3 regions of the Sporosarcina sp. FA15 genome follow, and region 1 is predicted to be linked to each of the others. Evidence: riboswitches for the same ligand, from Rfam matches in the RefSeq annotation. Region 1 holds a riboswitch; each other region holds the start of a gene.
The links. A riboswitch is a leader RNA that binds a small molecule or an ion and turns the genes downstream of it on or off. The one in region 1 is predicted to bind S-adenosylmethionine.

Region 1 (3,280 bases):
TAAATAAACGCCCGTAAATAGTAAAATACCATATGTGAAGATCCGAAAGGTCTTTTGACTGATATGACGGAATAGTAGTTGTCCTAGATACAATCCAACAAATACTAGCGGCAGTGCCATTCCGATTGAGGTCCAGATACCTTTATTTGTACCAACAAAAAGCACTTGAATGAGTAGACTAACGGAATAGATGAATAAATAAAACGCGAGTGTCGTTGCACGTAATGTTTCTTTTTGCATAGCTGTTCCTGCAAAGTAGAGCAAAAGCGGCGGACCTGGCATGCCAATTCCTGTCGTCAATGTACCGGATAATCCGCCAACAACAAAGTCCCCACGTTTAGTTCTCTTAATTCGAAGGTTCAGGACAAGCAGCAGTGTTAGCAAAAGAAGAACAATGCCTATGCCCGTTTTCAATTTGTTGATATCCGCCGAAATGAACAAAATGATACCAATTGGCAGTCCAGATAAGCTCCCGATTATCAACTTTTTTAATAGGTCTGTATCCACATCTTTACGTATTTTAGCAATAAGTGCGCTCGAAATAACAAGCGACAAAACTAGGTTTATCTGAATGGCCTCCATCGGATTGAAAATCATGAGTAGAAAAGGTGTCGCCATGATCGAAAAACCAAATCCTGTACTTGTCTGTAAAATGGACGCAAAAAGTATAATGCTAATAAATATAAAAATTGTCATTCTCACACCGCTTTCTCTATCACTTTAAGTGTATCAGAATTCTGAAATTGTTTACGACTATTAGTAATCTGAATTATTTTACTTTAGTAAATTCATTGACTTTACCTAATTTGCACACTAGAGTTAGATTCAATTCTTGCAACAATCGAATAGCACTACATCACTTTCTTATCCAGAGAGATCGAGGGACAGGCCCTATGACATCTCGGCAACAGGTTCATGACCAATGAACACTGTGCCAACTCCTACAGACGCGTATGCGTTTGGAAGATGAGAACGAGATGGCTTCTTTTATTAGAATCCTTCTTTTTCTTATCTATTTTAAGAAAAAGAGGGATTTTTTTCGTTCTTACAACTATCTAGCTTCAGCGGCCAGATGCTCGGGGTCACAAGTCATTTTGCTAGTTGCATCCGTTGTCCGCACAGAATTAACGAAGTACTTAGGGGGTCAATACATGATTGAATTTAAAAATGCATCCAAGACGTTCGCCCTTGGGAAGCGTGAGGTACATGCGGTAAAAGATGTTTCTCTTTTCGTTGAAAAAGGTGAAATTTTCGGCATCATCGGTTTTAGCGGCGCTGGAAAAAGCACATTGCTACGGTTAGTAAATATGCTTGAACGCCCGACTTCAGGCTCTGTTTTCATTCGAGACATCGACGTCAGTACATTATCCTCAAAAGATTTACGGACGCAACGTCGCAACATCGGCATGATTTTTCAGAACTTCAACTTGCTGAACTCACGGACAGTTGCAGGAAACATCGCGTATCCTTTGAAACTTGGCGGAATGCAAAAAAAAGCAATTGCGGAACGCGTCGAGGAATTATTGGACTTCGTTGGCCTGGCCGATAAAGCTAAAGATTATCCGGACCAACTATCAGGAGGGCAAAAGCAACGCGTAGGTATAGCCAGAGCACTCGCCACTTCACCAGACATCCTAATCTGTGATGAAGCCACATCTGCACTAGATCCTGATACGACCGCCGATATACTGCGGTTGTTGAAAAAGGTGAATAAGGATTTGGGTATTACAATCCTCCTTATCACACATGAAATGCATGTTATTCAAACAATTTGCGACAAAGTAGCGGTCATGGAAAATGGAGAAGTAATCGAAACAGGTGATGTTTTTGAAACATTTACTGATCCTCAACATTCGACAACACAACGATTCATCCAATCCGTGCAGCAGGATCTACCTTCAGAAAAATTGATTAATGAGTGGCAATCAAAAGGTGGTACCAAGTTATATCGAGTTATTTTCAAAGGAGATATTGCAAGTGATCCTGTTCTTTCAAAAGTTACACGTAAACACGATGTTGATTTCAACATCGTTTACGGTTCAGTTCGAGAATTACAGGAACGATTTTTTGGCAATCTACTTGTTTCATTTGAAGGAGAAACGGATGCTGTAAGCCATGTATTAAAAGAACTTGAATTAATTGTAGACATAGAGGAGGTCCTACAAGATGAACGTTGATTGGCTTACATTTTGGCCCCGGATTGTAGAAGCAACCGGTGAAACACTGATCATGGTAATCGCCACTCTCGTTTTTGGTTCCATTTTTGGAATTGCAATTGGCCTGCTATTATTTGTCACTAGGCAAAATAATATTTTGGAAAACAAACTTGTTTCTCAAATATTAAATATAGTCATTAACATCGTTCGGCCTGTTCCGTTCATCATCTTCTTAGTAGCCATTTCACAACTGACAAGATTAGTTGTCGGGACAACAATCGGAACCGCAGCAGCCATTTTTCCGATGACAATTGTTGCAACATTCGTCATTGCCCGAGTTGTTGAAAATAACTTGGTCAGCATTGATCCTGGCGTTATTGAAGCAGCACAGGCAATGGGTGCAAGCCCTCTTCGGATTATCTTCACGGTTTTGATACCAGAAGCATTGGGTCCACTTATTTTAGGACTTACCTTCGTTTCCGTCAGTCTGATCGATTTCTCGGCAGTTGCCGGAACAGTTGGCGGCGGAGGTCTTGGACATGTCGCGATGACATACGGTTATCAACGGTTCGACGGTAGTGTCATGCTCGTTACGGTCGTCATTTTAATCATCATGGTGCAATTAGCACAATGGCTTGGCAATACACTTTCTAAAAAAATCATGCGTCGGTAATCTGGGAAAAGTGCAAGATGCCTGGAGCTAGACACTGTTCCAGGTCAAAGAATCTTATACTTAATAATCTTTAAAAAATACAATCATTCAACTAAAAGGAGACGAATTAAATGAGGAAATTATGGTTAGTAAGTTTAGCAGTATTAACTGCTATTGTACTCGCTGCTTGCGGCGGGAAAGAAAGCGGAAATAGTGATACAGTCAAAGTGAAAATTGGTGTCAACGGTGCAGATGGTGTCCAATGGCCATTGCTGAAAGAAAAAGCGGCAAAAGAAGGAATTGAAATCGAACTTGTCGAATTCGCAGATTACACATTGCCAAATAATGCACTTGCACAAGGCGATATCGACTTAAATGCATTCCAACATTTCTCGTTCCTATCCCAATATGTAAAAGAAAGTAAAAATGAACTTGTTCCAATTGGCTCGACGATGTTTGCACCACTTGGCGT
Region 2 (3,280 bases), 1.3 Mb from region 1:
CGATAACACCTTTATCAATCTCTCTTAGTGAAGTCTCCACAATTCTTGCGAAAAAAGGGATTGCTGCCGCAGATAATGAAACACTAGCAGCCCCAGGGCCAATCGGAGTACCTACTATTAAAATCGTTAAAGGGATTAACGCGACGAGTAAAATAATAAACGGCACAGAACGGACCATATTGACGATAAAGCCAATAACTGAGTTCAATGCCCGATTTTCTAAAAATAAGCCTTTATCGGTAGTGAACAGCAAAATCCCTAGCGGAAGCCCAATAACAAGTGCGATAACGAGAGAAATACTTATCATATAAAGTGTTTCCCCAAATGCTTTTGTAATATCAGGCATTAACTCTATAACGTGTTGTAAATCAATTCCCATTGTCAATTACCTCCACTTGAGCAGCTCGTGATGACATATAGGCAATTGCCTTTTCTATTTCGTCATCCTCGCCTTTTAGTTCCATCAGGAAAGTACCGAGTGGCCTTTCTTGAATATATTCAATGGAGCCGTGTAGGAAATTACCTTGTATAGTAAATTGCTGCACAGTATCTGAGATAATTCCATCGCCTGCGACATCACCTTTAAACATGACTTTGACCAGTTTGCCCGTGCACTTGCTCAAAATTATTGACGGCACATCAAATGACACAACACTACTAATAAATTCTTTCGTCAATTCTTCTTGAGGATCTGAAAATATATCATATACTTGTCCTTCTTCAATCACTTTTCCATCTTGCATAATTGCCATGCGATCACAAATTTCTTTCACGACATTCATCTCGTGTGTTATTAGAACGATTGTAATCTGTAATTCTTTATTTATTTTCTTCAACAGCCTTAAAATAGATAGCGTCGTATTTGGATCTAATGCAGATGTTGCTTCATCACACAGTAACACTGAAGGATTATTCGCTAGTGCTCGGGCAATACCTACCCGCTGCTTCTGGCCACCACTCAGCTGCGCAGGATAAACATCCCGTTTATCCGAGAGGCCAACCATTTCTAGTAAGTCCGTTACCCGAGCGTTTATTTTATTGGCAGGCGTTTTGGCTGCCCGTAAAGCAAATGCTATATTTTCATATACTGTCTTTTGGCTGATTAAATAAAAGTGTTGAAAAATCATTCCTATTTTCAGACGTGCCTGACGGAGATTATTCCCCCGTAACTTCATCAAATTTAATCCATCTACTAAGATCGTTCCGCTCGTTGGTTTTTCCAACAAATTTAGACAACGGATAAGAGAACTCTTCCCTGCACCTGAGTAACCTACGATTCCGAAAATTTCTCCTGTGTTAATGTCGAGTGAGACATTATCAACACCAGTCACGATTCTCTCTTTTGTTTTGTATACTTTTGATACGTTTTGAATTTGAATCATGCAATTCTCCTCTTTCTATAAATAGAAGTACGAAATCTCAGATGTCTGACCATATAAAAATGCTTCTCTCATATATGAAAGAAGCACCGAAAATAAAAAGGTTTCAGCTCATCTTTCAGAATGAAATTCACTCTGTAGGAGTTAGCACCTTCCTTACATTACGCAAGGGGTTGCTGGACGTCATCGGGCCTATCCCTCAGTCTCTCTTGATAAGTACCATTATGTAATTATTTTGATTGATAAGTTTCATATTAGTATGTCTCAATAAGATTGTCAACATAATATGTTCTGATATATAACAATTTATTATCATTTTCATTTCATTCCATGTATACTGACAATAAGAAAAGCGGAAGGCGCCGTCTAGACGCGACAGGCATAAGTCGATCCAGGGGAAGGCAGTCTAAGAGCGCGACGTCCTGTCGCAACGACTGCATACCTGCATCCTTGCAGGCACGACGTGGCGCTCTTTGCCACATAGCTGGATTGCTTTCAAGGAACCTAGCCTAAGTACGCCGCGTCCTGCGGCAATGGCTAGGTGACCCACTTCCTGTGGGCCTCCGAGCGGCTGGCTCCTGGAGCTAGACAATAAGAAAAGCGCAAGCGCCTTGGTAGACCCGACAAGCGCTGGAGTCTAGATACTGCTCCAAGTGAAAAACTTATACTATCTTACTCTTTTACACTAAAGATTGGATTACATAGAAGAGAGGTTATTACATGGCACTATCAAATCGACTCAAGAACCTACCACCGCACTTTTTCGCATCACTTGTTCGAAACGTACAAGAAGCACTTTCTGAAGGACGCGACGTTATTAACTTGGGGCGTGGAAATCCCGATCAACCGACACCTCCACATATTATAAAAGCACTCCAAGAAGCAGTCGAAGATCCAACAACACATGGATACTCCCCTTTCAGAGGGACTGCCGAATTAAAACAGGCTGTTGCTGACTTTTATAAACGAGAATACGATGTTCATATTGATCCTAAAACAGAGGTAGCGATTCTATTTGGAACAAAACCTGGATTGGTCGAGTTACCCCTCGCGATTATGAACGAAGATGAATTACTTTTATTGCCGGATCCGGGATATCCCGATTATTTATCGAGTGTAAGCTTAGCCAATATTAAATACGATTTAATGCCATTACTTGCAGAAAACGATTTTTTACCTGATTACTCTGCTCTTTCCGATGAACAAAAGAAGCAAGCAAAATTAATGTATTTGAACTATCCAAATAACCCAACAAGCGCAACAGCCACACTTCCATTTTTCGAAGAAACGATTGCTTTGGCAAAAGACAATGATATTGCAATTTTGCATGACTTTGCCTATGGTGGAATCGGTTTTGACGGTGCGAAACCTGTCAGTTTCCTGCAAGCAGAAGGTGCAAAAGAAGTTGGAATTGAAATGTACACATTGTCAAAAACGTATAATATGGCGGGATGGCGGGTCGGTTTTGCCATCGGTAATGCCGATATTATCGAAGCAATCAGCTTATTGCAGGATCATTTATTCATAGATATATTCCCAGCAATTCAGCGCGCAGCAACAGAGGCATTATCGGGAAGCCAGGATTGTGTGGATGAGCTCGTTTCACTTTACGAAAGCCGCCGGAATGTCTTAATTTCCGAATGTAAACGAATCGGTTGGGATGTCATCGCGCCCGCTGCATCTTTCTTCGCTTGGTTACCTGTACCAGAAGGATATACAAGCGAATCATTCACCAAGTTACTATTAGACAAAGCAGACATTGCCGTAGCACCGGGCCATGCTTTTGGAAGGTATGGTGAAGGATATATACGTGTTGGCTTATTGGAAAGTGAAGACCGTTTAAAAGAAGCAGTTGCACGAATTGAAAAACTCGATATTTTTTCACGATAAAATAATTTAAT
Region 3 (3,280 bases), 340 kb from region 1:
GTGCAAGGTCTGCAATAATATCTTCCGCGGATTCAAGGCCCACCGATAGTCTAATCAATTCTTCAGTCACACCTGATTTTTTCAAGTCCTCAGGCCCAAGCTGCTGATGCGTCGTTGAAGCTGGATGGATAATTAGTGATTTTGCATCCCCAACATTCGCAACATGCGACCAGATTTTGACGTTATCAATCACGTTCCGGCCTGCATCCCGTCCACCTTTAATACCAAATACAATAATGGAACCGAAGCCGTTTTTCAAGTACTTTTTCGCAAGGTCATAAGATGGGTGATCTTCGTTGCCTGTATATGTTACCCATTCGACAGATGGATGTTTTTTCAAGAACTCCGCTACTTTAACGGCATTTTCATTATGTCTTGTCACACGCAAATGCAGTGTTTCAAGTCCTTGGAGGAAATTAAATGCACTATCTGGATCTAAGCAAGGTCCGAAGTCACGCAATAGTTGAACGCGTAGTTTAGTCGCAAATGCCGCCGCTGCTGTATCAATTCCGTAACGGAGACCATGATATGACGCATCAGGCTCTGTGAAGCCAGGAAACCTCCCTTGCGTCCAGTCAAATGTACCCGCATCAACAGCAACTCCACCGATCGTGGTACCGTGTCCGCCAATCCATTTTGTAGCGGAATGGATGACAACATCCGCACCAAATTCGATAGGATTCGAACCATATGGCGAAGCAAATGTACTATCAATAAGAAGCGGTAGACCGTTTTCATGCGCAATGTCCGCAACCGCTTCAATATCGAGTACATGAAGACTCGGGTTACCGATTGTTTCTGCGAATATTGCTTTTGTTTTATCTGTAATTGCTGCACGGAAGTTTTCAGGATCTGTTGCATCGACAAACTTTACATTGATACCGTAGCGCGGAAGTGTAGCGGCGAATAAATTATAAGTACCGCCATATAAGTTGCTTGCTGCGACAATTTCATCTCCAGCACCAGCTACGTTCAAGATAGAGAAAGCGATAGCTGCCATACCTGAGGAGAATGCAACTGCCGCCGTACCACCTTCAAGAAGCGCAATACGCTCTTCAAAAACTGCAACAGTTGGATTTGTAATTCGTGTATAGATGTTGCCTGCTTCTTGTAGTGCAAATAGTTTTTGAGCATGTTCTGTATCACGGAATACAAAAGATGAGGTTCTATGAATTGGAACTGCGCGTGAACCTGTTACAGGATCCGGTTTTTGTCCACCGTGCAGAAGAAGTGTTTCGGGTTGAAGTTTTGTCATCGTCATTACCTCCAGAGTTTTTTAGATGGATGTGATTGTAATGGGCGGAGACGTTAGGGGTATTTTTGGAATGAAAAATAACCCCCTTCGCTTAAGAAGAGGGTTACGCTTTCGCTTATTCCTCCCCTTATCTTTCAGACCGTTCGCACGAATCTGTAGGAAGTAGCACCTTTGCAAGTTAGTCACTTGCTGGTTGCCGGGCATCGCAGGGCCTATTCCCTCCGCCGCTCTTGATAAGAGTTTGTGATATTCAGTTTTCCATCTTGTGACATAGTATAGTAGATATCTCAATACTTTGTCAATAGTTTACCGAATAATATTTCTGAAACTTGTGTCTATGTGGAATGTTACACTTAGACTACCGTTATTTTAGGAGGAACTTGATATGTGGTTATGGACTGTAGGCGTGCTCTTATGGGGATATGCAGTTGGTTGCCTGCATGGATCAGTTGTTGCGCAGAAAATATCCGGCGTTAACTTGAAAGAAACCGGTGTGAAAAATGCCGGTGCCTCGAATGCGACCATTGTTCTCGGGAAGAAGTTCGGCGCATTAGTTGCAGTAATCGATATCAGTAAAGGTGCAGGAGCTGTCTTACTTGTGCACTATTTCGCAGAAAACGCAGGATTTTCAGAAGCCTTTGTGGCTTTACTTTTATTTCTTACAGCCGCCGCAGCCGTTATTGGGCATAACTTTCCATTTTATATGAACTTTAACGGCGGAAAAGGAACAGCGACAATAATTGGTGTACTGCTTGCAATCGACTGGCAGATCGGGCTCATTGGTTTTGCATTATTTGTCGTCGTAGCGCTAGTAACAGACTTTCTCGTGTTTGGTGTGCTGATGCTCTACGTCACGCTCATCGCGATGGCAGTATTGGCAGACGGATACTGGCCAGTCGTAATAGCAACTTTGTTATTTGCAATCGCCATTTGGAAACATCTCGAGAATTTTCAGCGTATGAAAGAGCGTAGCGAGAAGCGCGTTTCAATGGTCTTTAGAAAAAATAAAACCAAAAACTGAGGACCCCTATAATTGGAGGTTCTCCGTTTTTGGTTTAGCAAGATTAAAAATCTCATCCTAACTCATGCATTTTCATTGAACACTTTCTTCATAACCGCAATAATAAAGTCCACGTCTTCATCGGTACAAGACAGCGGTGGGCTTAGCGCTAGAATATTGTTATAGCCAGCAACTGTATCGCCGTTCCTTCCAATAATAAGTCCATTCGCCTTACATTCGCCAATGATTTTCGCAACACGGGCGTTTGCAGCAGGTTCTTTCGTTTCTTTGTTCTCTACAAGTTCAATGCCTAACAAGAATCCGAGCCCGCGAATATCGCCAACAAAAGGATGATCCAATAAGCAAGCCAACTCTTTTAGAAGGCGCTCGCCAAGCTCAGCCGACCGTTCAACAAGATTTTCTCTCTCAATGATTTCAAGATTCTTCAACGCGACTGCACAAGCCGCAGGATTCCCGCCAAATGTATTAACATGGCGGAAATGACTGTTATCTTCTCCTGTATCGAACTTTTCATAAATATCTTTTCGAATAGCCGTAACCGAAAGTGGCAAGTAAGCGCTCGTTAGTCCCTTTGCCATCGTAATAATGTCCGGTTTCAACTTAAAATGCTGATGACCAAAGTCTTTCCCAGTTCTGCCGAATCCACAAATGACTTCATCAACAATTAGCAGTACACCGTGGCGTGTACAGATTTCCTGAACCTTTTCCAAGTAGATTGGATGTGGGATGAGTATACCGCCTCCTGTAATAAGCGGTTCCATAATAATCCCAGCGATTGTTTCCTTCTGTTCCCAAATGATTTTCTCTTCAAACTCTTGGGCACGTTGTATGTTGTACTCCTCAATTGACTGTCCCGCAGGTCTGCGGTAATTGTCCGGAGGGGCGATGTGCAAGAACCCCGGTGCAAGTGCCTCATACTTGTATTTCCGCAGTGCTTGCCCTGTTGCTGCCAGTGCCCCCATGGAGCTCCCATGATACGCACGATAGCGGGAAATGAATTTGTA

Region 2: it holds a riboswitch for S-adenosylmethionine, as region 1 does, so the genes downstream of both, ACP8HG_RS01675 (methionine ABC transporter ATP-binding protein) here and ACP8HG_RS17125 (methionine ABC transporter ATP-binding protein) in region 1, are expected to answer to the same signal.
Region 3: it holds a riboswitch for S-adenosylmethionine, as region 1 does, so the genes downstream of both, ACP8HG_RS15425 (O-acetylhomoserine aminocarboxypropyltransferase/cysteine synthase family protein) here and ACP8HG_RS17125 (methionine ABC transporter ATP-binding protein) in region 1, are expected to answer to the same signal.

The regions. Positions count from the first base shown of each region.
Region 1 covers NZ_CP188818.1:3,634,320-3,637,599, reverse strand. The annotation lists gene ACP8HG_RS17130 (sulfite exporter TauE/SafE family protein) at 1-696, opposite strand, end outside; SAM riboswitch class I at 862-973, shown strand; gene ACP8HG_RS17125 (methionine ABC transporter ATP-binding protein) at 1,152-2,177, shown strand; gene ACP8HG_RS17120 (methionine ABC transporter permease) at 2,167-2,829, shown strand; gene ACP8HG_RS17115 (MetQ/NlpA family ABC transporter substrate-binding protein) at 2,940-3,280, shown strand, end outside.
Region 2 covers NZ_CP188818.1:326,362-329,641, reverse strand. The annotation lists gene ACP8HG_RS01680 (methionine ABC transporter permease) at 1-379, opposite strand, end outside; gene ACP8HG_RS01675 (methionine ABC transporter ATP-binding protein) at 369-1,382, opposite strand; SAM riboswitch class I at 1,488-1,598, opposite strand; gene ACP8HG_RS01670 (pyridoxal phosphate-dependent aminotransferase) at 2,100-3,269, shown strand.
Region 3 covers NZ_CP188818.1:3,290,109-3,293,388, forward strand. The annotation lists gene ACP8HG_RS15425 (O-acetylhomoserine aminocarboxypropyltransferase/cysteine synthase family protein) at 1-1,255, opposite strand, end outside; SAM riboswitch class I at 1,380-1,495, opposite strand; gene ACP8HG_RS15430 (glycerol-3-phosphate acyltransferase) at 1,641-2,276, shown strand; gene ACP8HG_RS15435 (aspartate aminotransferase family protein) at 2,339-3,280, opposite strand, start outside.